DNA from 4 places in the Paenibacillus residui genome. Region 2 is predicted to be linked to each of the others. Evidence: riboswitches for the same ligand, from Rfam matches in the RefSeq annotation. Region 2 holds a riboswitch; each other region holds the start of a gene.
What was found. Region 2 has a riboswitch for cyclic di-AMP ahead of ACFQ03_RS14285 (LysM peptidoglycan-binding domain-containing protein). Riboswitches for the same ligand answer to the same signal wherever they lie in the genome.
Positions count from the first base shown of each region.

Region 1: another riboswitch for cyclic di-AMP. It lies ahead of ACFQ03_RS00100 (3D domain-containing protein); the one in region 2 lies ahead of ACFQ03_RS14285 (LysM peptidoglycan-binding domain-containing protein).
Region 3: another riboswitch for cyclic di-AMP. It lies ahead of ACFQ03_RS07410 (KamA family radical SAM protein); the one in region 2 lies ahead of ACFQ03_RS14285 (LysM peptidoglycan-binding domain-containing protein).
Region 4: another riboswitch for cyclic di-AMP. It lies ahead of ACFQ03_RS03040 (TrkH family potassium uptake protein); the one in region 2 lies ahead of ACFQ03_RS14285 (LysM peptidoglycan-binding domain-containing protein).

Region 1 is NZ_JBHTIU010000001.1:13,838-21,126, reverse strand. It holds gene smc (chromosome segregation protein SMC) at 1-321, shown strand, start outside; gene ftsY (signal recognition particle-docking protein FtsY) at 355-1,356, shown strand; gene ACFQ03_RS00115 (SHOCT domain-containing protein) at 1,571-1,936, shown strand; gene cysC (adenylyl-sulfate kinase) at 2,283-2,807, shown strand; gene ACFQ03_RS00105 (hypothetical protein) at 2,879-3,646, shown strand; cyclic di-AMP (ydaO/yuaA leader) riboswitch at 3,785-3,952, shown strand; gene ACFQ03_RS00100 (3D domain-containing protein) at 3,961-4,713, shown strand; gene ACFQ03_RS00095 (polysaccharide deacetylase family protein) at 4,810-5,943, opposite strand; gene ACFQ03_RS00090 (putative DNA-binding protein) at 6,230-6,580, shown strand; gene ffh (signal recognition particle protein) at 6,653-7,289, shown strand, end outside.
Region 2 is NZ_JBHTIU010000043.1:32,676-39,964, reverse strand. It holds gene ACFQ03_RS14300 (AraC family transcriptional regulator) at 1-2, opposite strand, end outside; gene melA (alpha-glucosidase/alpha-galactosidase) at 430-1,728, shown strand; gene ACFQ03_RS14290 (hypothetical protein) at 1,995-3,404, opposite strand; gene ACFQ03_RS14285 (LysM peptidoglycan-binding domain-containing protein) at 3,556-4,359, opposite strand; cyclic di-AMP (ydaO/yuaA leader) riboswitch at 4,362-4,530, opposite strand; gene ACFQ03_RS14280 (SAM-dependent methyltransferase) at 4,688-5,470, shown strand; gene ACFQ03_RS14275 (FkbM family methyltransferase) at 5,677-6,444, opposite strand; gene ACFQ03_RS14270 (SAM-dependent methyltransferase) at 6,462-7,289, opposite strand, start outside.
Region 3 is NZ_JBHTIU010000027.1:65,993-73,281, reverse strand. It holds gene ACFQ03_RS07440 (UDP-N-acetylmuramoyl-tripeptide--D-alanyl-D-alanine ligase) at 1-64, shown strand, start outside; gene alr (alanine racemase) at 54-1,235, shown strand; gene ACFQ03_RS07430 (hypothetical protein) at 1,433-1,561, opposite strand; gene ACFQ03_RS07425 (hypothetical protein) at 1,593-1,943, opposite strand; gene ACFQ03_RS07420 (S-adenosylmethionine decarboxylase related protein) at 2,001-3,269, opposite strand; gene ACFQ03_RS07415 (SET domain-containing protein) at 3,311-3,889, opposite strand; cyclic di-AMP (ydaO/yuaA leader) riboswitch at 4,163-4,302, shown strand; gene ACFQ03_RS07410 (KamA family radical SAM protein) at 4,556-5,737, shown strand; gene ACFQ03_RS07405 (PsbP-related protein) at 5,985-7,115, opposite strand.
Region 4 is NZ_JBHTIU010000008.1:215,009-222,297, reverse strand. It holds gene ACFQ03_RS03050 (LysR family transcriptional regulator) at 1-732, shown strand, start outside; gene ACFQ03_RS03045 (potassium channel family protein) at 885-1,547, opposite strand; gene ACFQ03_RS03040 (TrkH family potassium uptake protein) at 1,560-2,885, opposite strand; cyclic di-AMP (ydaO/yuaA leader) riboswitch at 2,968-3,103, opposite strand; gene ACFQ03_RS03035 (CPBP family intramembrane glutamic endopeptidase) at 3,399-5,003, shown strand; gene uvrC (excinuclease ABC subunit UvrC) at 5,186-7,225, opposite strand.

The sequences.
Region 1 (7,289 bases), on a different contig from region 2:
AAGAAGCTGCAGAATCTCCAGCTCTTGTCCGGCGGAGAGAGGGCGTTGACCGCCATTGCCCTGTTATTTGCTATATTGCGCGTAAAGCCGGTTCCGTTCTGTGTTCTTGATGAGGTGGAGGCCGCGCTGGACGAAGCGAATGTATCCCGGTTTGCGGAATATTTGCGGGAATTCTCCAACGAAACCCAGTTTATCGTCGTCACACACCGGAAAGGAACGATGGAAGAAGCCGACGTTCTGTATGGAGTCACGATGGAAGAGGGCGGAGTTTCCAAGCTGGTTTCCGTTAAGCTGGAGGAAGATGAGGCCGTTTCGGCCTAAAGGTGAGTACAAGTCCGAACTGGAGGAAATTCAATGAGTTTTTTCAAGAAACTAAAAGAAAGCATTTCTAGCAAAACTGAAGCGGTGACCAATAAATTTAAGGAAGGCCTGGCCAAAACGAGGAACGCTTTCGTTGAGAAAGTGGAGGATTTAATTCTTCGCCGCAAGAAAATTGACGAAGAATTTTATGAAGAGCTGGAGGAAATTCTGATCGGTGCGGATGTGGGCGTCAATACGGTGATGGAGCTGATTGACGATCTGCGGGCGGAGGTTCGCAAGCAGAAGATTGAAGATGCCGCCGAGCTGAAGCCTATACTTTCGGAGAAATTGGTCAAGCTTCTTAAAGGGGACGAGAACAACTCGCTAAGAGTGTCTGACAATGGGTTAACGGTCTACCTGTTTGTCGGCGTGAACGGTGTCGGCAAGACGACCACGATCGGCAAGCTGGCACATCGCTTTAAGCAGCAGGGCAAGAAGGTGCTTCTCGCCGCCGGGGATACGTTCCGGGCGGGAGCGATTGAGCAGCTGGAGGTGTGGGGCCAGCGGGTCGGAGTCGATGTGATTAAGCAGCAAGCCGGCTCGGACCCGGCGGCAGTCATGTTCGATGCCGTACAGGCGGCCAAAACGCGGGGAGTCGATATTCTGCTGTGCGACACGGCGGGCCGCTTGCAGAACAAAGTCAATTTAATGGAAGAACTGAATAAAATTTACCGGGTCATCAACCGGGAAGTGCCTGACGCTCCTCACGAAGTGCTGCTGGTGCTGGATGCCACGACCGGACAGAATGCGCTTAGCCAAGCGAAATTATTCGGGGATAAGACCGGCCTGACGGGCCTTGTGCTGACGAAGCTCGACGGTACGGCGAAGGGCGGAATTGTAGTGGCCATTCGTCAAGAAATGAACATTCCGGTTAAACTGGTCGGCCTCGGGGAAAAAATGGACGATCTGGAGCCGTTCGATTCCGAACAGTTCGTGCATGCCTTATTCGCCGGCTTAATCACGGAAGAAACTGTAGAGGAAGAAACCCAAGCTTGAACATGGACTTGGAAATCGCCGTTCCCAATAAGGGGCGGCGATTTTTTTTAGCCTATATCTTTCACCTACAGTATAGCTGTAGTTTTTCAGGTTGTTGAAAACATTGAATAGCCAAATGGCCTGTGATTATGAAGGGCCCGCCTTTGCAACCGGATTCTATATGTTCCGTATAATAAGGTAACCAAGTAATGGGAGACGGAAAGGGGGAGGCGAGATGTTCTACAGAGGCCGGGTTCGTCCAAGCAGGCCCGCATCTTTACTTGGCATGATTGTCGGAATTGTTTTCGTGATTATCGGATTTACGATGGTTATGCCTACGGGGGGAATATTTGGAGTGCTATGGACGGTCATTGCGATAGCCATTACCGGGTACCACGGTTATAATTTGTTTTCCAGCCAGGGAGCCGCGGAATGGGAAGTGGATGTCAGACCGGACAGGCCGCTGAACCGCAGTATGGAGGAAGCAGGCGTTGATTTTGAAGAAAAGCTGAGGAAGCTGGAGAGATTGCGGAGAGAAGGGCTGATCACCGAAGAGGAGTTCAAGCAGAAGCGCGATGAGGTTATGCGCGATAAATGGTAAAGATGATTTGAAGGACCGTTGAAACGGTCCTATTTTTAAATAAATGTATAAGTTATACTTTACCTGTTCTTGTATTTCATTGGTGAACGCGCCTGTCCAAAGGACAGTGATAGCCGCTTATCCTTTCGCCAGGAATATTAGGATCTGCGTTTCATCCTCGATATGCTCCGTTAGGAGCTTTTTTTAATTCCGGGGCTCCCCGCTAAGTACCCGGAATAAGCTTCGAAGTGGTTTTTACAGGGCTCCATGGATGTCCGTTTCCATTTTGCTTGTCTTGTCATATTCTATCATATTCATGCACGGTAATCGCTGTAAAGCATAGAAGAGGCCATAAGGAGGAGATCTGATGTCCGCAGGGGTGACCGTATGGTTTACCGGACTATCGGGAGCGGGCAAAACTACGCTATGCGGGCTTGTAAAAGCCGGATTGATTGCTGCGGGTGCCCGGGTCGAGGTTCTGGATGGAGATGACGTGCGCAGGCATCTGGCTCCGGATTTAGGCTTTTCCAGAGAGGATCGGATGAAAAATATAGAGAGAGCGGCGTTCGTCGCCCGGCTTCTATCTCGAAACGGAGTGATTGTGCTGGCTTCTTTCATCACTCCTTATCAGTCTATGCGAAATTACTTGCGGCAAGAGCTTGACCCCTATATTGAAGTTTATGTCCGCTGTTCGTTGAAGGAATGCATCCGCAGAGATGTTAAAGGGCTTTACCGCAAGGCGCTGAGGGGGGAGGTGCCTCGATTTACCGGCATCTCGGATGAATATGAGGAGCCGGTAAATCCGGATGTCACAGTGGATACCGAACAATGCAGCAAGGAGGAAGGGGCACGGCTGATCCTGGATTTTTTGAGGAGACGGTCCTTTATATAACAGTTCTCTCCGGCATCGATATGTAATCGGAAATAAAGGCGGCAAGCCGCTTGGAACGGGAGGAGGACAGGATGGAAGAGAAGGAAAAGCCAATTTTGCTATACATGCATATTCCCAAAACAGCCGGGACGACCATGTATACTATTCTGCTAAACCAGTACAGGGCCGAGGAACTGTTAACCTTTTATTATCAATGGGATGATTATGTCCGGGCTGCAAGTCAATTGCCGGACATGATTAGGGGTTCCCATTCGCAGGTGAAATGTATATTTGGACATTTTTTTTTCGGTCTTCATGCCTATATTCCGAAGCCGGCGATTTATGCCACCATGCTCAGAGAACCGGTGGAGCAGGTGCTTTCCCTGTACTATTATATTAGAAGGGTCCCTGAGCATCCGCTGCATTCGCAAGTCGTTCAAATGAGCCTGGAGGATTATTTAACGAACAATAAGACCTATTTCGCCAGTTGGAATCCGCAAGCATCCCAGCTCGCCAACCCCTTTATACCCGATTTGGATAAGGCTATAACCCATCTGGACACTTTCTATGCGTTTGTTGGAATTACGGAAATGTTTAACGAAAGCCTGTTTCTGATGAACCGTTTATTCGATTGGAAGCAGTCTTCTTACCAATACTGGAACGTCACGGAGAAGAGACCGCAGCAGCAAAATATCCCGCCGGAGCTTATCCAATTGATTCGCGAAAAAACGAAATTGGACGGCGGGCTATATCATTATGCAAAGCTTCGGCTGGAGCAGAAGCTGGCGGCCTTGACTCCGGAGGAAATGAAGGAACTGCAAATTTTCAAGGAACAATTGGAGAATAGGAAAAAGACCTAATAATACCAGTAGATCCATAAAATTCACATTTATAGATATGTGGAAAATATTTCACGGTATGCATAATTACGTGATGTGTAGCGCATACATTACCGTTTGCCAAATTCTGTGGATGTTCATTCCAATACGAGTATGGTAGCCTCCTTAATGCCAAAACTTATCGGTTATGAAAGATAAGTACGGGGGATGTTTTTTGCGGAAAAAGCTTATATCGTCTTCCGCTTGGGGTGAAGCGTCGACAGACGCGGGGTTGTATCCTCAATCCTAACCCGACAGCTAACCTCGTCGGCAGTACTTAAAGGAGAACCTTGTCTATGAATCGATTGATTTCCAAAGTCCCGTTCCGAATCATTGCCGTGATCACCGTTGCTATCAGTTTGGCTACGACCGTATCCGCCGCCTCCCTGAAATGGAACGAAACCGAAGCCCATGGAACGGATCCTCGGGAGATGAAGTTCGCACAGTGGGTTAAAGCGCCGCAGCCTGTTCCTGCGGAGCAGCAGGCGGATCAACCGCAGGGGGATGCTTTAGCGGCTGCAGCACCCGAAGCGCCGGCTCAGGAGGAAGCTCCGCCCGTTCAGCAGAGTTCGCCCGCTCCCGCTGTCCATGCCCAGCCTTTGGCCGCATCCACTCCTAAAGCCAAAGCGGACAAACCGAAGCAGGAGGAGAGCAAATCGGCTCCGGCGATGCGCGCTGTACCGGTGAAAGCAAACGTCATCGTTACTCCGACCGGGCAAACCTTAACATATAAGAAAGCAATTCCTGCGGTAGCGTCTGCCTATACGGCATCGGCCGAGGAAAACGGAGGCTACGCAGGACGTGATTATTTCGGAAATCCTCTGAAGGTCGGTAGTATTGCAGTGGATCCTGCCGTCATCCCGCTGGGGTCGAAGGTCTTTATTACCGGCTATTCCTATGACGGGCTTCCGGCAGGAGGAATGGTAGCTACAGCTACCGATATAGGCGGTGCGATCAAAGGAAACCGGGTGGATGTTTTCGTTCCCGATTCCCGGCAGCAGGCGATGAAATTCGGCAAACAAAATGTGCAAATCTACATTCTGGATTAAGTAAACAGCAGCCGGAGTCCCTCTTCTTCCGGCTGCTGTTTCTATAGCTCCTGTACATATCATTCAAACGATTGGTTAACCGATGGAAAACCCGCACTATTTGCTCTTGGACATGTTCAGCAGCTGGGGAATCGTAACAAGCTCATAACCGTCCGCCTGCAGCTTCTCGATAATTCCGGGAAGGGCCTCGATAGTTCCCGATAGGTTCTGGCCGTCGCCTCCTGCGGAATGCTGAAGGATAATAGCTCCCGCATGCGCATGATTAAGAATATTGGCGGAAACCTGCTTCGCGTCAAGCCCTTTCCAATCCAACGAATCTACATCCCAATTGACGATCAGAAATTGATTCTTAATCGCCCATTGAAGCTGTTCTTCATTTATCGCTCCGTAAGGAGGGCGTATATATTTCGGTTCATAGCCGATCAGACGGCTGAGAATGTTCTGGGTCCGATTGATTTGCTGTTCAAAGACGGTGACCGGCAGCTTGGGAAAATTCGGGTGATTGTAGGAGTGGTTTCCTATGACATGCCCTTCCTTAGCAATTCGTTTCACGACTGCCGGATTGGCCTCCGCCCGATAGCCGACCAGAAAGAAGGTGGCTTTGACATTGTACTTCTTTAGAACATCCAATACTTGCGGAGTGAATCTTTGGTCCGGTCCGTCGTCGAAGGTCAGAGCGACCTTCTTTCCTTTGGAAGAGCCCTTGAGCCGAAAGGAATCGGGATATTTAGCCCTTAATTCGGACAAGGTCAGTTGAGATGACGTGCCCGAGGATTGTCGGGTCGTTTTTTTCCCGGCCGCGACTTCACCGGACTGCTTGGGCAAAGGCTTGGGCTTGCTTAATTTAGCTTTCTCCTTATGCTTGTCCGGCTCAGACGGTTGAGGAGCCTGCGCTGCAGGAACGGGAGGCTGCTCCCGGACAGACGGCGATGCTTTCGGTTCAGCCGGTGAACGGTTCTCCTTGCCGCCGGTTGAAGGCTTCGGCGGTTCTGTTGCGGGCGGAGCGGGATCTGCCTGTTTCTCCGGAACGGGAGAGGCTGCGGGCAGTTTAGGAAGAACGGCCTGCTCTTGTGTCCGTTCAGAGTTCTGTTCGACTTTGGACAGGAGCGAATCCGTCGTATCCGGTCCGAATGGCTGCGAGCTGTTATCTTTTTCCCTGCCGATACCGCATCCGTAAACAACGATGAGCAGCAAGCTGAGTGCAATTAGATACAGATGGCGGCGTTTCATAGTTTCTTCCCTCCGATATTTTTCATATTCTATTATTTTGTTATGACCAGGGGGATTTATCCGTTAAATCATAAATTGGCAAAAGAATACAGCCGGAAGGATCGGTAAACCGAATTCCACACGGAAACTGAGCTGAAGGATGCCGCCACGATCGACGGCTGCGGACGATTCAGGTATCGGATGCAGAATGGTATGGCTGTCAAGGTTATTCGCTTGACAACAATAAACGGGTCGGTTACAATAAGCAAAGTGTGTAAAGTGTTTTTCCTTGACGGGGGTGGAAGCCATGCCCGAGCATCCGATGCTGGAGAAGACAAACCGGATCAACCTGTTGTTTGATTTTTATTCGGAGCTTCTGACGGAGAAGCAGAGAACATTTCTGTCCTGTTATTTCCACGACGATTATTCGCTTGGAGAGATTGCTTCCGAATTTTCTATCAGCAGGCAAGCGGTATATGAGCATATCAAGCGAGCAGAGCTGATGCTGGAAGAGTACGAGCGGAAGCTGCGGCTTCTGGCGAAGCATGAGCAGCGGACGGATTGCCTGAACCGTCTGGAAGACCTTCTGGGCGAGGCGAGCCCCGATCTTCGGAGCAAGGCGGCACCTTTGTTGGAGAAGATGCGTCTTGTCGACTGATCATGTAATATTGGATATTAAGAGTAGTTAAAAACATAGATTCGAGCGGTATAAGGTCAGGAGGTGGCGTAAATGGCATTTGAAGGGTTAACTACCAGGCTTCAGAATGTGTTCGGTAAGCTGAGAGGCAAGGGGAAGCTGTCGGAAGACGATGTAAATGAGGCACTGCGCGAGGTACGGCTGGCGCTTCTGGAGGCCGATGTCAACTTCAAGGTCGTTAAGGAGTTTATCGCCAAAATTAAGGAACGGGCCGTGGGACAAGAAGTGCTCAAGAGCTTTACGCCCGGAATGGTCGTTGTTGAAATCGTCAATAAAGAGCTGACCGAGCTGATGGGCGGAACCCAGAGCAAACTGGCCAAGGCGAATAAGCCGCCGACCGTCATCATGATGGCCGGACTGCAGGGGGCCGGGAAGACGACGACAACCGGGAAGCTGGCGAAGCTTCTGCAGAAGCAGAATCACCGTCCGCTGTTGGTAGCTTGTGATATTTACCGTCCCGCCGCCATTAAACAGCTTCAGGTATTGGGAGACCAGATCAAGGCTCCGGTATTTACGATGGGGGACCAGGTCAGCCCGGTGGAGATCGCCAAATCGGCGCTCGCTCATGCCAAGGAGAACGGCAACGACTACGTCCTGATCGATACGGCCGGACGTCTGCACATCGACGAACAATTAATGGACGAGCTGAAGCAGATTGTGGCGGAGGTTC
Region 2 (7,289 bases):
ATCACCTTCCCGCTCCTTTCTCTATGTTATCAGGCCATTCCTGCGGATAGGCCACGTCCATCCATATTCCGTCCGGAACCTTTTCGATCCGCTTACAGCCTGGACGGCTATATTATTCAAAGTAAAACAACTGCAGACGCATTGCAAGAGTCCGGGTCAAAATCACCTGACCAAATCATTCGGGGGATGAGCTTTGGTGTTAGATTGGTTTGATCGCCCACAGGTCCCGGCATGAATTCAGAATAAGGAAGCTTATCCCTCCATCTCATACAAAAAACAACATTTCTCCATACGAAAGTGAAATGATTCCATATGCAAGCGCCTCCCCGAACCGTATAGTCATAAGTAACGGCTTAGCCATCCCCAAGTACAAAGGCAGTGCCTGGAGATGGATGACAACATCAATTTACTCAAGGAGGCCTTCTAACCATGTCCAAAATTACTTTCCTCGGGGCCGGAAGCACGGTCTTTGCCAAAAATGTGCTGGGAGACTGCATGCTGACCGAATCACTGCAAGGATTCGAGCTCGCTTTGTTTGACATCGATCCCGTCAGGCTAAAGGATTCCGAAAACATGCTCAACAACCTGAAACAGACGACGGGAAGCCGTTGCCGAATCGTTGCGTATTCGGATCGCAAGGAGGCGCTGCGGGGAGCCAAATATGTAGTGAATGCAATCCAGGTCGGAGGATACGACCCTTGTACGATCACGGACTTTGAAATTCCGAAGAAGTACGGCTTGCGCCAGACCATCGGGGATACGATCGGCATCGGCGGTATTTTCCGAAACTTGCGGACGATTCCCGTCATGCTCGATTTTGCCAAGGACATCCGCGAGGTATGCCCGGACGCCTGGTTCCTGAACTATACGAATCCGATGGCCGTATTGACCAACACGATGATTACATACGGCGGTGTCCGTACGGTCGGGCTGTGCCACAGCGTCCAGGTTTGCATGCCGCATTTGTTCCGCCAGCTGGAAATGGATACGGAAGGAGTTCAAACCAAAATCGCCGGAATCAACCACATGGCCTGGCTTCTGGAATGTACGAAAGACGGGATTGATCTGTATCCGGAAATCAAGCGCAGAGCGAAGGAGAAGCAGAAGGAAAAGCATAATGATATGGTCCGTTTCGAACTGATGTTCCGCTTTGGCTACTACGTAACGGAATCATCGGAGCATAATGCGGAGTACCACCCGTATTTCATCAAGAAGAACTATCCCGAATTAATCGACCGTTATAATATTCCGTTGGACGAATATCCGCGGCGCTGCATCCGGCAAATCGAAAGATGGCAGACCATGCGCGATGAACTGGTGAACAACCGCAGCCTTGAGCATAAACGCTCCAATGAATACGCCTCCTATATTTTCGATGCGATGGAGACGAACCGCCCGTTCAAAATCGGTGGGAACGTGATGAACACCGGACTGATCACCAATCTTCCCAAGGAGGCCTGCGTTGAGGTTCCTTGCCTCGTAGACGCAAGCGGCGTCACGCCGACCTATGTAGGAGATTTGCCTCCGCAGCTAGCCGCACTGAACCGGACGAACATAAACACCCAGTTATTGACCATCGAAGCGGCGATCACCCGCAAGAGAGAGCATATTTATCACGCCGCCATGCTGGACCCGCATACATCGGCAGAGCTCTCCATCGATGATATTGTCTCCTTGTGCGATGACTTGATCGAAGCCCATGGCGACTGGCTGCCTAAATATAATTAATCATTGTTCGGCAACGAATCATCAGAACGGGGCCGATCTATAGAAGGCACTTCCTTAAAAACCGGGCGAACGGATACGTTGCGCCCGGTTTGGATTTGCGTTAGTCTTGGCATGCTTTGCGCCAGAGGCTGCTTGGAACGATCGGCTCGGCAAGCTTCATGTGAAAAGTCGGCTACAGCACGATGAACAAGGTGTGAACCGGGCGTGCAGCGTTAGCCGTTCACGTCTAGACATAAGGAGTGCCCTCTTTGTGCATTCGGGAAAATTTAGATCAGGAACATAGCGACAATGGTCGTCACGACCAAGCCGATCACAACCGGCCGTACATTGCGGCGAACCATCTCGAAAGGATCTACCCCGCAGATCGCCGCGGCGGGAATCAATGCCCAGGGAATCAAGGTTCCTCCTCCGACCCAAATTCCGGCAATTTGACCCAGCGCAGTCAATGTAGCGATCCCGGAGCCGATGGCCGTACCGAATAATTGGGCGATGGAGCCGGCCAACGAGATTCCCGAAAATCCGGAGCCATCCAATCCGGTAATGGCGCCGACGGTCGTAAGGGTAACGGCGCCCACCTCCTTGTTAACCGGAACCGTATTGGCGAGAGCGAGCCCCAAATCATTGACGATGCCTTGAGACCCCTCAGGCAGAACACTGCCGAATAAATTGAAGAAGGCCGAATCCCCCAGATAGAAGAAAGCGGCGATCGGAATGACGGGCCCGAATACCCTGAAGCCGAACTGCAGGCCTTCCACCAGATACTGTGTCGTTCTCTCCAGTCCCCGGTTGCGATGAGCAAGCAGGGTGATGGTGATCAGAATGACCACTGAGGTTCCCCCGACCAGAGCCGTTGCCTCCCCTCCCTGCAGCTTGAAGAAATACATGGCTGCCAAGTCGCCAACAAATAACAGTGGAATGATGACGGCCATAATTTTTTTGGCTTTGTCCGGCAGGGCAGCGGCCAGGGGGTCCTCTCCTCCTTCCGCTCTGGCTTCCCCCTTGCGGACCGCTCCGGTAGCGAGAGTAAGCTTCCCGGCTGCCATCTCCCGGCGCATCAGCCAGAAGGCAGCTACAGTCGTCACCGTTCCCATGACCAGAACTAACGGAATGCTGGCCTGGACAACCTCGGAGACCGGTATACCCGCAGCGTCGGCCGTCAGCTTGGGAGCCCCCTGAATGACGAAGTCCCCCGATAAGGCTATGCCGTGGCCGAACAAATTCATTGCGATGGCAACACCGAGCGGCGGCAGACCGACCCGAACCGCAGCCGGCAGCAGCACGGCCCCGATGAGCGCCACGGCGGGAGACGGCCAGAAGAAGAAGGAAATAACCAGCATGACCAATCCGACTGTCCAATAGGCTAGGCCGGGACTTCTCATCAGTCGGATAAAGGGGGACACCATCGTTTCATTAATTCCCGTTCTCGTTAACACCCGGCCCATGGACACGATAATCGAAATAATCAGTATCGTATTCAACAGCTCTGTGATCGCATAGATAAAGCTGTTGAAGATTCCGCTTACAGATTGGCTTAAGGACGATGTAGCCAACCAGCCGAGCAGAAAGATTCCGGCTATACATACAAGCGATGTATCCCTTCTCATGATCATGCAGCCGATAATCATGACGACAAACCCTACGTACACCCAATGGATTCCGATCAGCTCTATCCCCATCTTGCACCTCCCTGCAGGCTTACACCCGGATAATTACAAAGTATGCTTGAGCCCGCAGGTTGGTTTGATCCCGCCCATGTTCATTGAAAAAAAATCAGCCTCGCCTATTACGAGACTGATCGTTTATGCAAATCATTAGGATGCCGTATCTTTAGTTCAATACATAAACGGTTACGTTCTGAATGCCGAATTGGCTTGCAGTTGAACGGCTGCCCGGCATAAAGATGTCAATCCGGTCGCCCTTAATCGCTCCGCCCTGGTCGGTTGCCTTGCCGATCATTCCTCCGACAGGAAGCCCCTGACTGTTATAACCGGTAATATAAACGGTAGAATTCATAGGAATGACTGCCGGATCTACGGCTATCGTTCCCAGTTTCAGAGGATTGCCGTAGTAATCGACAGGCCCCCATCCGTTCTCTTCATGCGAGGCGGAATAAGCGGTAGCGGAAGCCTGTATAACTTTGCTGTAAGTATAGGTTTCGCCCGTCGGCGTCGTTATCGTTTGCGCATTGCTCGCAGGCGCCGGAGCAGACTCCGGACTCGCACTTAAGGCAGCTACCGAGTGGTTCGAATTCGTGTAGCCTTCCGGCAATTCCAGCACAAGCCCCGGATATAAATTATAGGGATCATATTGAGAATTGGCCGCCATTAACAAGTCTAGAGGAATATTTAATTTCTGCGCTATTGTCCAGAAGGAATCCCCCTTCTGCACGGCATAAGAATGCTCCGTAGATACTGGAAGCGTAATCGTCTGGCCGCTTTGCAGGTTATACATATCCACTCCCATGTTGGCATTGATAACGGCCTCCAAGGATAACTGATTCTTCTCGGAGATTGTCCATAAACTATCATTATCCTGAACCTGATAGGATGCGGCGAAAGCCGGAGAAGACAAACTGGCCAAAGACACACTTAATGTAAACGCTATTACTGTTGTTTTAACCAATCGTTTCATACTGAGCTCCTTTTCGCTGCCTGCGGAGTTAGTTGTCGGATTCGGGAGAAAAGGAAGTATCCCTACGCTAATATAAGCGACTCACCCCAAGTGCCGAGCAAGCCCAATTGTCGGCACATACCGTCCCCCGCACTTCAAGAAAATTTATTGAAGTTTCGGCGGTTAAAGTCTAGCATATTTTAGTAGCCGGTTAAACGAGTAAAATATGGAAAGACTCTGCTGCTCTGGCCCTGTGCCGTGCCTTCCTTCCGAAGATACGCATACCATAGAAACATCACTGCATTTGGACTATTTTCAAATCCTCTTCGCAGAAGGAGCGATCCGTTCAATGTTGATTTCACAGGTGTGCAAACAACAGGACTTCGAGTCCGTCTGGCTACAGGAAGCTTGCCTCGCCTTGAAGGAGCCTCTGCAGTATCATCGAAAGCTGTGGGAATACTGTTATATCTATCAAGGGTTGTTGGAACGGGGAATGCTAGGCCCCGGCAGAAGAGGATTGGGATTTGGTGTCGGCAAAGAGCCGCTCGCCTCCTTATTTGCTTCCAGAGGCTGCTATATCACGGCCACCGATCTGGATGCTCCCTCCGCCTCCGTACAGGGCTGGGCGCAATCCAACATGCATGCCGCAGGTATTCAGGATTTGAATGAAAGAGGGTTATGCGATCCTGAATTATTTCGTCAGCGGGTTACCTTTGAAGTGGTCAATATGAATGCGATTCCTCCGCATTTATTTAACCAATTCGATTTTACCTGGTCCTCCTGCTCCTTCGAGCACTGTGGATCGATTGCGCTGGGCAAGCAGTTTATCTTGAACCAAATGAACTGCCTGAAGCCCGGGGGAGTTGCCATTCATACGACCGAATTCAACCTTTCCTCCAACGACCAGACGCTGGAAGAAGGCCCTACGGTCCTCTTCCGCCTTAAGGACATCGAATGGATGGTCCATACGCTGCGCGCACAAGGACATTCCATAGAAGTCGATTATTCGGTAGGCACCGGCCCGATAGACCGCCATATTGATGTTCCCCCCCATTCAAATCCGCACTTAAGACTGCTGTTGGCGCAATATGTCACTACCTCGATAGGGCTTATCATTGAGAAAGCGAAATGACCGTTCTTCTGTCCATAAGCGCAAAAAATCGTAAGAAGGATACCTTCTTACGATTTTTATTAGTTTCGGCTTAATTTATGGTTTGGGCCCAGCTATGCAAGTGTGCACTGCAGGGAGCTGATAAGTAAAACGATGACACTTGCTTGCCGCTTGCTCCGTTCCCATCTCTTAAAATGTGGTCACTGCTCCTGGATACAGGCGCAGCTTCAGCGGACAATCAGCAAATCCAAGTGATAAAGGTCTCTATGAGCCTCCAATACCGCCGCATTGGTAGGCTCCACCCGGCCATCATGGCGCAAAATATGGAACTGGAAGCCGCGCTGGACAAATTTCTGCAGAACGGGCCCCGGTTCTCCCCCGCGCCATATAACCGGCAAATACTCCATAAGAATGATGATGGAAGGATTGTGGTCGATCACTTCAAACACGCTATCCATAATCAACGGCTCCGCCCCGTCTACATCGATTTTAATCACGTCCGCTTTAAGGCTGGGAAGGAAGTCGGTGAGCAATCCTTGCTTGACTTTGAACATTGTCGGCTCGTTGATAGCTTCGATTCCTAAAAATTGGATGCTTGTCCCGCCATCCCCTATCGTCTGAAATTCGGTTTCCCCTCTTTGATTGGACAGCGCGACCCGGTGCAGATGGACACGCCCGTACATCCCGTTGAAGGAAATGCTTTTTAACAGATTTCTATGGTGAAAAGGGTTCGGCTCGAACGCATGCACCTGGCCGGTAGGCCCTACCAAATGCCCTGATAAAATAGAGAAAAAGCCGGTATGCGCCCCGATATCGAGCACGGTCATTCCAGGTTTGACGATCGTCAACATAATGTCTGTAATCCATTTCTCCCAATCGCCCGTTAATAGAATGGCTAAGTTAACCGGGTCCCGTGTATCCAGAAACATATAAGGGCCGTGATTTATATTTGTTAATACGGTGTGGTCACCCAAGTAATAATGAGGTCTGGTCAAATCAATCTCCCCTTCCGCTATAACGGTGCCAAGTAAATCGACGGCACACGCACCGCGCAAGCGTTCATATCGTGCTTATATAAACGCACTTCGACATCTTTTTCATCCTCATGCAAATAGATGACTTCCTGCAGCTGAGACGTTAGGAACAAGTGTTTTTGCCACAACAATTTATTAGCGGCATTGGACGTGATATCCAACGTAAAGTGGCCTGCGCCGACTATTTCTATCCGCACTTCGAAGCGGTATACCTGGACGGGCAATTTGATATACGGGCCAAAGAAAATGAATCCGGGCTGATTGCTTCGGATCCAACCGTCCTTATCGGAAGGCCTAGGCAGAATAAATGAAGAATAATACAGGTTGCCGATCCCCGGTGGAGTCTCATAGCGCAGTTCGGCAGGAGGGAGTTCGGCAAGCGCAGGAAGCTCGTCGGTTTTGTTCAAACGGATAACGGCGAGCCCGTTGGCCAGGAAGAACGGATGGTTGAACCGGCAGTCCGCCAAATCCCGCTCTTCACATTGAACCCATAATTGGCTCGGAGCTTCGAAGCTTATGTCCGTGTCCAGTTTCCTCATGAAGGAAAAGGAGACGGCGGTATCCGGAATATCATATTTAGCGGTCAGGAGCCGGAGATACTCCGAATTGAATTGAATAAGCCACCCTACGTCCGTTAGACGCCCGAACGGAACGGTAATGATCGCCTTGCCTCCGGGCTTCAGCAAATCGTAGATTTTGCGAATGGCCTTCAGCGGGGCCTCCCGGTCACCCGATTGGAACTCTCCATACGCCTTCTGCCCGATATGCTCTACGGTCGATGCGCATACGATGACATCGTATCGAGT
Region 3 (7,289 bases), on a different contig from region 2:
GGGCTGGCAGCTTGAGGAAGTGGTCGAGACTCTCAGAAAAGAGGCGAGCGGATATGGTGGTTAAACCGAGGTACCGACATACATGGGCAGATGTGCATCTGGACGCAATCCGCCACAACATTAAGGAAATCCGCAGGCGTCTGCCTCAGAAGACAAAGTTCATGACGGCCGTGAAGGCGGACGGATATGGGCATGGTGCCGTACAGGCGGCGGCAGCCGCTTTACAGGCCGGTTCCGATGCGCTGGCCGTAGGTCTGATCAGCGAGGCGCTGCAGCTTAGGGAAAGCGGCATTCAAGTACCTATTCTCGTACTGACGCCGGCACTTCCGGCCGATGCGGACCTGGCGGCGGAATACGGGATTTCCCTGACGGTTTGCGATGAAGGCTGGCTGAGGGAGATGAGACGGCACAAGCAGAGCCGCAAGCCGCTGCGTGTGCATGTCAAAATGGATACCGGCCTCGGCCGCATCGGTATCCGCCATTTCTCCGAATGGGAAGCGATGGCCCCATATTTGCAGAGTGAAGACCTCATTGTGGAAGGGGTGTATACTCATTTCGCAACAGCCAATCAGGCGGACTCAGATTATTACAAACGGCAATTCAGCCGCTTTAAAGAGATGAGAGGGTGGGTAGCTGATTCCGGTTTTGCCGGCTTTATTGCACATTGCTCCAACAGTGCAGCGGCACTGCAATATCCGGAGTTCTCTCTCGATATGGTGCGGGTAGGGGCTGCTGTCTATGGAATCAATCCATGTGACGGGGAAGTCAAGCGGAGATTGGATGTCGAGCTGAAGCCGACCTTGTCCCTGCATTCGGAAATCGTGCAGGTCAAATATGTAAAGCAGGGCGCAAGCATTGGTTATGACCGTTCCTACACGGCTGTTTGCGACGAGTGGCTGGGCACCGTCTCCATCGGTTATGCGGACGGCTGCTGCAAAGGGTATCAAGGCTTCTATACGCTTGTTGATGGACAAGCGGCTCCGATTGCCGGAAATATTTGCATGGATCAAATCATCATCCGGCTGCCCCGATATTATCCCGTCGGTACACCGGTAACGCTGATCGGGAAGCAAAGGGACAGGGAAATCAAACTGAACGACCTGGCCGATCATATCGGGAGCATCCCCCAGCAAGTTCTGGCCATGATAACCGCCCGGGTGCCCCGGATCTATCGAGGAGCGGAAAGCATGAGCGAGATCATCTCCGCTCGTGCGCTATCCAAAGCTACAGGCTAATCATTAAGAAGAGAAGCGGGGCGGAAGCGCGGGAAGCAGGCCGGCTATGCCGGCGAGGATATGTACAATAATAACCGTCCGACAGCGTATCTGCCGGACGGTTTCTTAATTAAGAACTATGGGCCGGAATCCGCTTAACACTCCACTAGCCTGCTTCACTAGATTAGGATTTGCGGAATCGATGCCAATTGCTTTTCTCAACCTATCCAAAAGTAGGCAACCGTGATGACGACACCGGCGAAAATCAGAAACAGCAATGTCCCTAACAGCTCTCTGTTAATTCGCTTCGGATCGTTCTCATCCACAGGTGGCTTGTTCTGCCGCATGTTCCTCAGGCTCCTCTCTGTATAGAAATGTTCACCGGAACAAATCTATACGGAAGCCCACGAAAGTGGACGTAAACTTGATAGGCATCAGAAATTGCCGATGCCGCAGTTTGAAGATCATTAAATCTGCATAACGAAAACGAAAAAGCGGCAGCAGCTTCTTCCGGAGAAAGATCAGATATAAAACTACAGCGATGAGAACGGCCATTGTAGGCTCGAAGCTTCTGACGACGGAGTGGAGATAGGAATCCGGCTGCCGTGATGACAGCAAAGGATCGCCGATCGTTAAAGGGCCGTCAGACTCGGATATACCCACGGGAATCGAAGCTGCAACAAGCAGAAAGGAAAGCAGCAGAAGTCCCATTCTACCTCTTGAATTCATGGAAGCCACCTGTATCCATATATTTTCCCCATCGTATCATTCCGGGATGGCTGCTGTCTATTCCGTCGGTATTTCTTTGATCCGGTCGGATAACAAACCGTCCGAGGAATGGTTTTCCCCTGTAACAAAATGCTTCATGTAATACGATACATAACTGCCGTAGCGGGAAGCCGAGGCTAGAAGAAGTTCATCTACATAATGCACTCCTGAAGAAAGGCTGTCCAGCATCGCCGCCGAAGCTGCCGCGTACAGTCCGCAAGCGACCTGAAAATAGGTGGCGCTGATTCCGAATTTGCGAAAGATGGAACGATTGTCCAAAACATTATACATATAGCGTTCTTTATCCTCGTATACTAGCAGCACCCCGACCAGGTCCTCGCCCAATAATTCCGCTTCCTCGGGATCGAGCACCCGGTGATGCCAGTCCCATAAATCGTCCACATTGTCCAGATTCGTTCGGATGATATCGGTCATGTATTCGCTGACCCGATAGAGGAAGCCGACCTCCATGTCATACAATTTCCCTAACGTGACAACCTCTTCATGCGGCATAAGGCAGCCGTAGAAGCTTTTGTCCCCAAGGGTGACCTTGAACTCCAGCTCGTACACTTCTCTAAAAATGACGAAAGGAGAACGCCATTTCATAAACACCGGGTAATTTAATATGGCTTCGTCAAGGAAACATTCAGGTGACCAGGAGGAGTAGACGGTGTTGGCTTGAATGACGGACGGATCTCTATAGAAGGAAGTATCCTGTTCTACTATATAACAAGCGAGCGGACGTTCATCGGGGTAACGGTTAATCATCTCTATGGCCATCCACTGGACGACCCCCGGGTTCATTCCCGAGCACAGAATTCCTTTCATATTTGTATACTTATCCCTTGCTTCATCTACAATGCGATATCTTTCCAGCAGGGTGAATCTCTCCACGGCCTCCGTTTCGTCCACCCAAGTATTTTCCAGAGCCGAGTTGATATAGGAAATGCCGAATTCATTGCAGCATTCCAGCATGCCGACGGTATCGGCCCAGGAGACATCAATAACGAGATTGGTCCGGGTATGGAGCAAATGCTCCTTAAAGCGGTCCGTGTCTGCCAAATCGAACGAATGTACGGCCAGTTTGTCAGCCAGGGACGGATATCTTGTCCGGTAATGATTCAATGGTTTCTGCCGGATATCTATCAAATGGATTTGACTGTTCTGAAGAAGGGAGTGGAGTGGGGCGGAAGCGTGTTGACAGGAATGATTTAACAAGGCAAGCAATGCTTTGGCTACCCCTCCGCTGCTTCCGAGCAGGCTTATCACCAAGTTAGTTGCCAATATCGTTCACCTCTTTCATCAAATTCCAGCCAGGCCGAATAAGGCTAAAACGTAGTCAGGATTGAATCCAACGGTCTCAGGCCTGCGGCGACGGCATGGACTTTTTTTCTGAATTTGCGGGGAATGAGATGCTTCAGAGGCTGATCCACCTGATTAAAATATTTGAAGGCTTCCGCGGCCATCTCATCCCACAACCGGTAATAATGCAAATAATCGTCGGGCATGACTATAGTCCGGGAGGTGCCTTCCTCCGGCACACATACAAAGGGCTCCTCATCCCCCAAAATTCCATAATCACTCGTTAACTCTTCGCCGGGATGGATGTCCCTCGCCGCTAATTCCAGTTCATACGCCGTTCCTATACAATTAGGATTAAAGCTGTGATTGATGTATCTTCCGTGGTCCCAGCACAGAACATATTCTCCTTTTTCATTTTGGTAGGCGTATTTGTAGACGATATCCCGCCGCAGCGGTTCCAGAGAATCGACGTAATCCTCGTCCAGAATCATATCTAAGTCATCCAATACCCAAACAATAGTTCCTTTAGGAATAAATTTGGTCGCGAATACGCCGAGCCCTATCTTTTCGTTAACGAAGCGAAGCTCCGTATCCGGATGAATCATACAAACCACCGTCCTCAAAATTTGATAAAGCAATTTAATAGATTTATCTAATAGTAATAGAGTATTTAATAATGAGAGATTTCGTGATAGAAATGGGTCTAGCTATCGCGGAGTCATGCAGGAGCGGAGAAGATAACGGCGAGGGAGGGGCAAAAAATCAATCAGTTAGGGGAGGGGATAATGGCGTTGAGCAGTAAAAGGAAGGGGATGGCCGATTTTGTAAAGGATGGTTGTCAAGGCTTAATGGTTGACAATTTCCTTATTCTGCTATACAATTTGATTACGCTTAATTTCCGATTATCACATCGGAAAGCGGGGGAACCAGTTATTGGGGCGAATCATTGCTTTACGAATGTAGGGAACCATCTTCCCGAGCCCGTCAGCTAACCTCGTCTGCAGTGGATGGGTCAAGACTGATATAGGAGCAAACTTGCTTACACTTTGACCCTTGTAGGGTCTTTTTGTGTATAGGGTCCCGCCGCTGACAGAGATGGGCTTTCCGTCAGGGCGGGACATTTTTGCTTTTATACACTGATTGGAATGGGGTGTTGAACGTGGATACCGAAGAATCGATTCTAAGCGAACCTCCGCCTATAGGCTCTTGGTTCCTGCTCATTACTAAGATAGGAAGAGACACGACTTGAACAGAATAAAGGAGGAATTGGAATGGCCCAGCCGAAGTATATCACCGATATCGACAAGATAACGGCTATACCGGAGGAAGAGAGACAAAAGCTTAAGCAAATAACGGAGAAGTTCGTTTTTCGGGTTAACGACTATTATTTAGGATTAATCAATTGGCAAGATCCCCATGATCCCATTAAGAAGCTGGTAATTCCCAATGAAGGAGAGCTTCTCGAATACGGCCGCTGGGATGCTTCCGACGAGGACACGAATTATGTGGTTCCCGGCTGCCAGCACAAGTATAAGACAACAGCTCTGTTGATTGTGTCGGAGGTTTGCGGCGCTTACTGCCGATATTGCTTCCGCAAACGGCTATTCCGCAACGATGTCAAAGAGGCGATGCTGGATGTAGATCCGGGAATTGAATATATTTCCCGGCATCCCGAAATCAACAACGTCCTGCTGACAGGCGGAGACAGTCTGATTCTCGCCACCTCCAAGCTGAAGATGATTTTCCAACGGCTTCGGGAAATCAAGCACGTCAAAATTATTCGCCTCGGCTCCAAAATCCCCGTTTTTAACCCAATGCGGATATACGAAGACCAGGAATTGCTGGATACGATTCGGACTTATTCGACTCCTGAACAACGAATATATGTAATGGCTCATATTAATCATCCGCGGGAAATTACACCGGAAGCGAAACGGGCATTTCAGGCGCTTCATGAAGCAGGAGCCATTGTTGTCAACCAGACTCCGGTGCTGAGAGGAATTAACGATGACCCTGTCGTTCTGGGAGAATTGTTAGACCAGCTATCCTGGGCGGGCGTCACTCCGTATTATTTCTTTATCAACCGTCCGGTTGCCGGTAACAAAGATTTTGTACTCCCCTTGAAGCGGGCTTACGAGATCGTGGAAGAAGCCAAAGCTCTCACTTCCGGATTGGGTAAGCGTGTGCGCCTCTCGATGAGCCATACTTCCGGCAAAATTGAAATTTTGGCGATTCAGGACGGCAAAGCGTATTTGAAATATCACCAATCCCGAGAGGGGCATTATGGCCGGTTTATGGTATTGGATTGCCCTGACGATGCGGCCTGGTTCGATGATTTGCCGGGCAATGAACAGTATTGGGAGAAGCCCAGGAAGAAAACCGATCAGGTGGTCTCTGTCAATGAGCTCCCCGACATGCCGCAAAGAAGGAGAGCAAGAGTAGCCCAGTCATAATTAATATAGCAGTGATATGAATACGAAGGCGTTCTGTGCTCCGGACTGAGGCAGGCGCCTTCATCGCGTTTTCGGAGCCGGGATTAATCTTCCACCCGGAAAAAAGAGCGAAGGGGCGTTGGTACGCCCCTTCGCTCCTGCTAATGATTTAATAAGTGCCATTGCTTGATAAATTCCGCGGACTGCCGGATATCGTGCAGCCATAAATGCTCCCGCATCGATTCCGAAAGCTCACCGGTTAGTGTAATTACTTCTTAACTTTAAACGTGTTGGTTGCGTCGATATAAGTTTGCTTGTTATCATCCATTTTATTGGCATTCGTCCAGAAAATTACTTGGTGGAAGCCGTTTTCGGATTCTACCAGTGTAAACAGATAAGCGATCTTGACTTTATCCACTTCTCCCCGGACTTCAAACTGGATGCCTTTGTTACCGTTAATATCTGTTTCAACAGGATCGGAATGGACGGCGTTGCCGATGAGAGAACCGTCTGTCTGCATGGACATAATCAAATCGTAGTATTCTTGCAGCGTAAATCCGTCGTCGAAATCTGTCTTGGGCTCGTTAAGAACCATCAGATAGTTCTCGTTTCCTGCAGAGAGATTAAGGGCTTGGAGGTCGGCTTCGTCGTTCAGCCCATTAGCTTCCGTCCACCCGCCCGGCAGTGTAATTTCCGTCAAGTCTGCACTATCGGTAAGTACGACATCCTTGCCGCTCGTCTTGGAATCCGAACCGTTCCCGGCCGTAGTTTCAACATCATCTTTCAGAACCCGGAAAGAATTAATGACGTTAGTAAATTCTTCCTCGTACTCATCATAGCGTTCATCCAATGTCCAGGCAGCCAATTGATAGAAACGGTTGCCTTTCTCCAGGTATGTAATCAAATAACGGACTTTGATACCGGTAATCTCGGCCGAAATAACGGCTTGTTTTGCGGGGATGCCGTCAATTTGAATATCTTTGGTTTCACTGATTTTTGTATTTTCCGCGGTCATTTCGATGTTCTGATTAGCAACGGTCATGAAATCATCAAGCGTAGTATCGTCAGCAAATTCCGATTTAGCGAATGGAACAGCAATCACGTACTTTTCTTTCACAAGGTTGGCTGCGCCCAGAATGGCCTGCGCGTTTAGCGAGTCATTCTCTTTCCAATCCTTAGGAACAGTAATTTGCACGCTCTCGTCCTTGCTCTTCAGCTCTTTCCCGTCCGCCGCAGGCTTCTGGCTGGCCGTCGGGGAAGCCGAAGGCTCGGTGGATGCCGTAGGACTTGGCGAAGGGTCGGTTGTTGTCGGTGGTTTGTTATCCGAACCGCATCCGGACAAAATTCCCGCTGTTAGGACGGTAGTTGCCAACAGCACGTTCCATTTTTTCTTCATCATCGTACTTAACTCAGCCTTCTTTCTATAAATTGATAAATTAACAACATTTAATACTTTACCTAAAACTGCAAAAAAAAGAAACAGTAAGTTTGAAAAAAGTTATGAAAAATTATTTAACGGCTCCCTGATTATGAATAATTTAGCAGAGGTGGAGACGGATGAATGGCAAAATGC
Region 4 (7,289 bases), on a different contig from region 2:
TACGAAACCGCGGTGGAGATGCGGCGGCTGCAAAGAGAGATGCGGCATACCTTGAACCAGTTCCGGTCCGGTCATGAAGCGGTCAGCCTGACGGTAGGCGCCAGCTTGACGACTCTCCAGTCTACCCTTCCGGATCTGATCTCCTTCTATACTAAGGACTTTCCGCATACGGACATCAAAGCATTAACCGGAAAAACTCACGAAGTGGTCACGATGGTGAAAGAACAGAAGGTCGATATCGGATTGGTCGCATCGCGAACGGAGAGCCCGGGGCTTACCTGCCTTCCTTTGTTCGATGACCATCTTTGTCTCGTGCTGCCCGCAGGCCATCCTTATCTGCATCTGAAGACGATCACGATGAGGGAGATTCATGACCTGCCGATGATTCTTTTTTCCAAAGGAACTTGGTACCGGGTCCTGATGGATGAATTATTCCATCACTACGCGGTCTTTCCAAATGTAAAAATGGAGATTGACTCTTTCGAAGCGATCATCCGCCTTTTGTCTACAATCCAGGCCGCAACGCTGCTGCCCAAATCTTATCTGCACCGGCAGCTGCTGGAGAATAACGAGCTGACCGTACGTTCGATTCCCGAACTGGAGGAGAAGAAAAGAACGACCTCTCTCCTGTTTACAACGGACGCGCCGCAGGATCCCGTCATCCGCTCCTTTATCGATCTTGCCAGGGAATTCTTCACACGGGAAAGACCCGCTCGGAGCGATTTCCAATAGTCGGGCAGCTACGGTTAGTTCTGCAGCGCTGCCCGGTTCTCGCCGAAAATATTTGCCTGCTAGGCTCATTCTCTCCATAATCGGGAGCCAACAAACAACCGGCCTGCAGGGGATGAACCTTGCAGGCCGGCGAATGATTTGAAGAAGGCTATTTATTTATAAGCTGATCTTTCGAATGACTCAATCTGCTCATTGGTGCCGATGACTACCATAATATCGTTGGATTCTACGATGTCATCGGCGGTAGGAGCGATAACCATTCCGCTCTTCTTGTTAATAGCCACTATACTGCAGCCATAGGTCGCTCTAAGATCAAGCTGCTTTAACGTCTGGCCGGACATCTTGGCCGGAACCGACAGTTCCGCGAGCGTGTATTCCTCAGAGAGCTCGATATAATCGAGCAGATTAGGCGACACCAACTGGTGAGCAACTCTTGCCCCCATATCCCTCTCGGGGAAGATGATCCGGTCCACTCCAATCCGCTCCAGCACTTTACCGTGCAGATCGGAGAGAGCCTTGGCCACCACCTTCTTGATCCCGAGGTCCTTCAGTACAATGGCTGTCAGAATGCTGGCCTGTATATCGTCGCCTATCGCCACGACCGCACAATCGAAATTTCGGATGCCCAGCGACCTGAGCATATCTTCATCCGTAGAATCGGCTTCAACGGTATAGGTCAGCTCTCCGCTCATTTCATTAACGATTTCCTCGCACTTGTCGATCCCCAGTACCTCGTATCCCAGTTTCACCAGCTCTTTAGCCAAGCTGGATCCGAATCGGCCCAGTCCGATTACCACATACTGATTTCCTTCCATGGTTTCAAGCTCCTATCCAATCGTAATTTTGCCTTCCGGGTACCGGAACAATTCTTTCTCTTTCTTCGGATTTAGTGCATAGGCTAATGTTAGAGGTCCAAGCCGGCCAAGAAACATTAGAAAGGAAATGATGATTTTTCCGATCGTCGACAGCTCCGGAGTCAACCCCATAGACAATCCAACCGTACCGAAGGCTGAAGTAACTTCGAACAGGATCATCAAGAATTGATGGTTCTCCGTAGTAGACAACACCATGGCCGAAATGATAACGATAACCAGGGCGAACAATGTTAGCGTAATGGCTTTATAAATCCGGTCCTTGGCCAGCCGATGGCGAAACATGACGATGTCGTCCTTGCCTCGAACCATCGCTATCATGGCCCCGATCAGGATAGCGAAGGTCGTTGTCTTGATACCTCCCCCGGTCGAACCGGGCGAAGCCCCGATGAACATCAGAATAATCAGGAAGAATTGAGTGGCCTGTCTGAACGAGCCGACATCGAGCGTGCTCACTCCACCCGAGCGCGGGGAAACCGCGTGGAAGAAGGAGGCTAACACCTTGCTTCCTCCATTAAGAGGCCCGAGCGTAGCCGGATTAGTAAATTCGAAGGTGAAGATGACCACCGCCCCTCCGACTATAAGAACCGCCGATGTGAACAGAACTACTTTCGTATGCAGCAGAAGCCTCTTCCGCTTCTTATATTCCATCAAGTCGGACATCACGATAAATCCGATTCCGCCCAGAATAATCAGGGCCATAGCTATAATGCTGACGATCGGGTCGTTCGTAAACAGCGCGAGCCCGCTGAATCGGCCGCTGACTCCCCCGAATAAATCGAAGCCGGCATTATTAAACAACGAAATGGCATGAAACATTCCGAAGTAGACAGCTTCCGCGAACGGAAAATCAACGGACCAGCGCAAAGTAAGCAGGACGAAGGCCACGAACTCTATACTCAGCGAGTAAATAATGATTTTGCGGATGAGGCGGACGATTCCTTCCATGCTGTTCTGATTGAGCGCCTCTTGAAGAATAAGCCGCTCACGGAGCGATATTCTTTTTTTGAGCACCAGGGCAAAAAGCGTCGACATCGTCATAAAGCCCAGGCCGCCAATCTGGATAAGCAGCATAATGACCATCTGGCCGAAGACGGAATAGGTCGTCGCCGTATCCACAACTACGAGCCCCGTCAGACACATGGCTGAAGTAGCCGTGAACAATGCATCCACGAAGGGCACGGAACGGCCGTCAACCGACGCCATCGGAGTCGTCAGCAGGATGGTTCCTATCAGTATAATGATGATAAATCCGGAAGCCAAAATTTGCGGCGGATGCATTTTCGTAAACAATCGTTTCAGCAACGTTCATTCTCCTCTGGAAACAAAAAAAGCACTGGAAAACCAATGCTTTAGGCGTATGGTATCCTGACAGCAAGCCTACGAGGTTAGCTGACGGATTCGGGTGTGCAGGCACCCTATTTGCATTGGAACTAGCAAAATTCACCCCAGTTAAATGGTTCCCCCGCTTTCTAAAAGAAATTCGGCTTCTATTTAATTGATAACGATTATATCCTGCTTTTGGTCGGTATACAAAGTCTGTATTTTAGGAAAAAATCATGCTGTAAGGAAGTATTCGGGCAAAATGGTCAGGCAATGCAAGATTTCATTTTATTTTCACGCGATTTCCTTGCCTTGCATTGAATAAGACGAGTCGTTTCTTGAAGCTATCAAGCGGTTTCCGTATTTTCGATAACGGTGAAGAGACACGGCCCAAGCAGAGGTAATCACTGGAAACAGGCCGTTATCTATGGTACTTTGGAATGAAGAAGATTATTGCGGAGGAGAATGCCCGTGGTTCCACACAGAATAAACCGTCCTCTTATTTGGCTGGCCATTATCGGCATAGTGTTATACTTCGGCGTCATCCTGATCAACCTGCTTCCCGGCGTTAACGGCGTAGAGGAAGAATTGTCCGGGCCGAAGGTGACTGAAGAGCAAGCGGCCGACCTGGCCCGGCAATTCGTCCACACCAAACAACCGGACTACACCCCTAACAAGATCAATATTATTTATCAGTCGGACAAAGGCTTGAGCGGTTATTTGCAAAAAGCGAAGCTGACCGAGGAATACAGCACCCGGTATGGAGACAATTATCCTCTCGATTATTGGGAAGTTCAAATGTTCGATTCGAGAAATCGTCTGAATTGGATCATTTTTGTCGGATTGAATGAACCCAAGGTGACGGCATGGAATCAGAAGCAAGCGGCCCCTGCCTCCTCAGGCTCTCAAGAAAGCCGGCGCTTGCTGGCCGAAAGCTTCCTGGCCGAGAACGGATATGATCCGGCGGATTTGCAGCTGATGCAAGGGTCCCGAAGCAGCCTGCTCATGTACGAAAGTGCCAAGGAGAGCATCGGCGAATCCAGGCTGCAGCTCGGAGTGGCCGTAAGAGGAGAGGAAGTTGTAGGCTTCGTTCCTTCCTTCTCGGTTCCGGAAAGCTTCCGCCAATGGCTTGCCGGGCAGGAGCGGTCTGCCGGCCTGATGTCTTATATCGGACTGGGCGGCATGTTTCTTTTGAGTATTGCGGCCTTGATCCTCGTTATTATTAACCGGAAGAAGGTCCGGTTCTCGCGGGGAATCCTCTTTGCTCTTATTTTCGCCGGGCTATACGGCCTTCACACGATAAATAGCTGGCCGGGAGCAAGCACACAAATTCCTCCGGAGGATGCCGCTATCTTCAACGTAGTCTATATTGTGTTTACCTTTCTAATTATTGCGCTGCTGGCGGGCGCACAATATTTTGCAGCCATATCCGGTGACCAATTATGGAGAGCGCAGGGCTGGAATCCTTGGCCAAGATGGCGAGATTCCAACTTTGGGGAGGATATGTTTTACGGAATGGGCCGAGGATATTTGCTCTGTTTGTTTATTCTCGGGGTACAGCAGGTTCTGTTCTTCATTGCCGGCGAAGCCTTCGATTCATTCGCAGTCAACGATCCGACCCAATCCGTGCTCAACATGTATTGGCCCGCCTTATTCCCGCTTCTTGCGTGGATGGCGGGAACCTCCGAAGAAATTATGTATCGGCTCTTCGGCATCGCCTTGTTTCAGAAGTGGTTCCGCCTCCGCTTCCTGGCAGTCCTGGTGCCGAGCATCATTTGGGCCTTGGGCCATACCGGCTACACGATTTATCCTAGCTACACAAGGTTGTTCGAGGTGGCCGTGCTGGGGATCATCTTTGGATACATTTTCCTGAAATACGGCTTGATGACCGCCATCTTTACCCATGTCACGATGGATATTATTCTGATGGCTTTGTCACTGATGACGACTACACCCAGCACATCGAATATTCTGATCGGGGTTGGGTATATCCTGATGCCGGCTATAACCGGATATATATTGATGTGGATCCACAGCCTGTTCCGTAAACGATCGGGCCCCGCGTCTACGGTATAACCGGAATCGGCCGAGAGAATTCCCGGATCCCGGAAGGCCGGTCAACGATAAACGGCTATTCCGTCCTTTGGACAGACGCGTTTAGGTGAAACTTATCTTTCTTATATTTCAAAAAAAAGTGCACCTTAAACCCTGTTTTACAGGGATCATTAAAGGTGCACTTTTTATATGCATTAAGCCGTTTAATCAAAGACGACTGAGTCGCCCTCCTCCTCGGTCTTCTTGTCCTCGCGGAGGGATGAAAGAATAGTTTCCGCCAGCTTCTCACCGATGCCTAACGGGCGAAAATCCTCAACGGCCGCTTCTCTTATTTTTTTCAGGGAGCCGAAATGCTTCAGCAGCAGCTTCCGCCGCTTCTCGCCAATACCGGGAATGGCATCCAATTGGGAGGCCACCATCGATTTGCCCCGTTGTTCGCGGTGGAAGGTAATGGCAAACCGGTGAACCTCATCCTGTATGCGCTGGAGCAAATAAAATTCATGACTGTCGCGCGGAAGCGGAACAACCTCCGGAGGATCTCCGGTCATAAGCTGGGCCGTTTTATGCTTGGCGTCCTTGACCAGCCCGCAAACCGGCAGGAACAGCCCCAGCTCATTCTCAAGCACATCCACGGCCGCCGATATCTGACCTCTGCCCCCGTCGACGACAATCATATCCGGGAGCGGCAGCCCTTCTTTCAGCACTCTTTCGTAGCGCCGCCGGATAACCTCCCGCATCGTCTCGTAATCATCCGGTCCTTGGACGGTGCGGATTTTATACTTGCGGTATTCCTTGCGATCCGGCTTGCCATCCACGAATACAACCATCGCGGACACCGGGTCGGTTCCCTGGATGTTCGAGTTATCGAAGGCCTCGATCCGGTGAAGGGTGCCCGTTCCGAGCCGTTCCCCCAAATTCTCCACCGCTTTGATCGTCCGCTCCTCGTCTCTTTCAATCATCCGGAATTTCTCTTCGAGAGCCACTCGCGCGTTATCCGATGCCATATCTACCGCATGCTTCTTGACTCCCCTTTGAGGAAAATGAACCTTCACATGCAGCCACGACTCCAGAGCTTCTTTAATAACTTCCTTGTCTGCTCCGCCTGCGTGGAACGCGTCCTCGTCTTCTTCAGCCTTACCCTCCGCCGGTTCAGCCCTTTCAGCAGGACTAAACGATCCCTCTGACTCTTCACGGACAGCTTCATCATTTGCCGCGGAAAGCTGTGCTTCGGAACCTGCCGCCGTCTGGGGGTTAGTCGCCTCGGCATTCTCCTCCTCATTGGTCTGATGAGGGTTGGCCGGCAGATGAATTTCCTTGGGCAGAGCCGGATTCTCACTGTAATATTGGGTGACGAAGGTCAAGAAATCATCATAGGGCTCCCCATAGTACGGGAACACCGTAACATGCCGCTCGATCATTTTCCCTTGGCGCATGTACAATATTTGCACGCACATCCAGCCTTTGTCCACCGCGAAGCCGAAGACATCCCGGTCGACCTGATCGGCGACGGTAATATTTTGCTTCTCCATCACCGCATCGATATGCGCAATTTGGTCGCGCAGCTCCTTGGCCCGTTCGAACTGCAGCTCTTCCGCAGCCTCGAGCATCTTGCGTTCAAGCTCCTGGCGGATTTGTTTATGCCCCCCGCTTAAGAAACGGGTAATCTCCTGGATCATCCGCTCGTATTCCTCGGGCGCCACCTCATATTCACAGGGCGCGACGCATTGTCCGATATGATAATAAAGGCAAACACGGTCGGGAAGCTTCCGGCATTTGCGCAGCGGATACAGGCGGTCCAGCAGCTTCTTCGTTTCCTGGGCGGAATAGGCATTCGGATAGGGGCCGAAATACTTCCCCTTATCCTTAACGACCTTGCGGGTAACCTCCAGCCGGGGATGCTCTTCATTGGTTATTTTAATATATGGAAAAGACTTATCGTCTTTCAGCAGGACGTTATACCTGGGATAATACTGCTTGATCAAGTTGCACTCGAGAATAAGGGCTTCCACATTATTCGCCGTCACAATATATTCGAAGTCCCGAATTTCGCTGACCAGACGCTGGGTTTTGGCGCTGTGGCTGCCGGTGAAGTAAGACCGGACACGATTCTTCAATACCTTGGCTTTACCTACGTAAATGACGGTCCCTTCCCGGTTCTTCATTAAGTAACAGCCCGGTTTATCCGGCAGCAAGGCCAATTTACGGCGAATGTTCTCCTGAATCTGTCCGGAGCGTTCTTCCATTTCGCCATCCTCCTTCCCATAATTTTGAGGTTGATGATACTAAAACCGCTTTAACAAAGTTTCA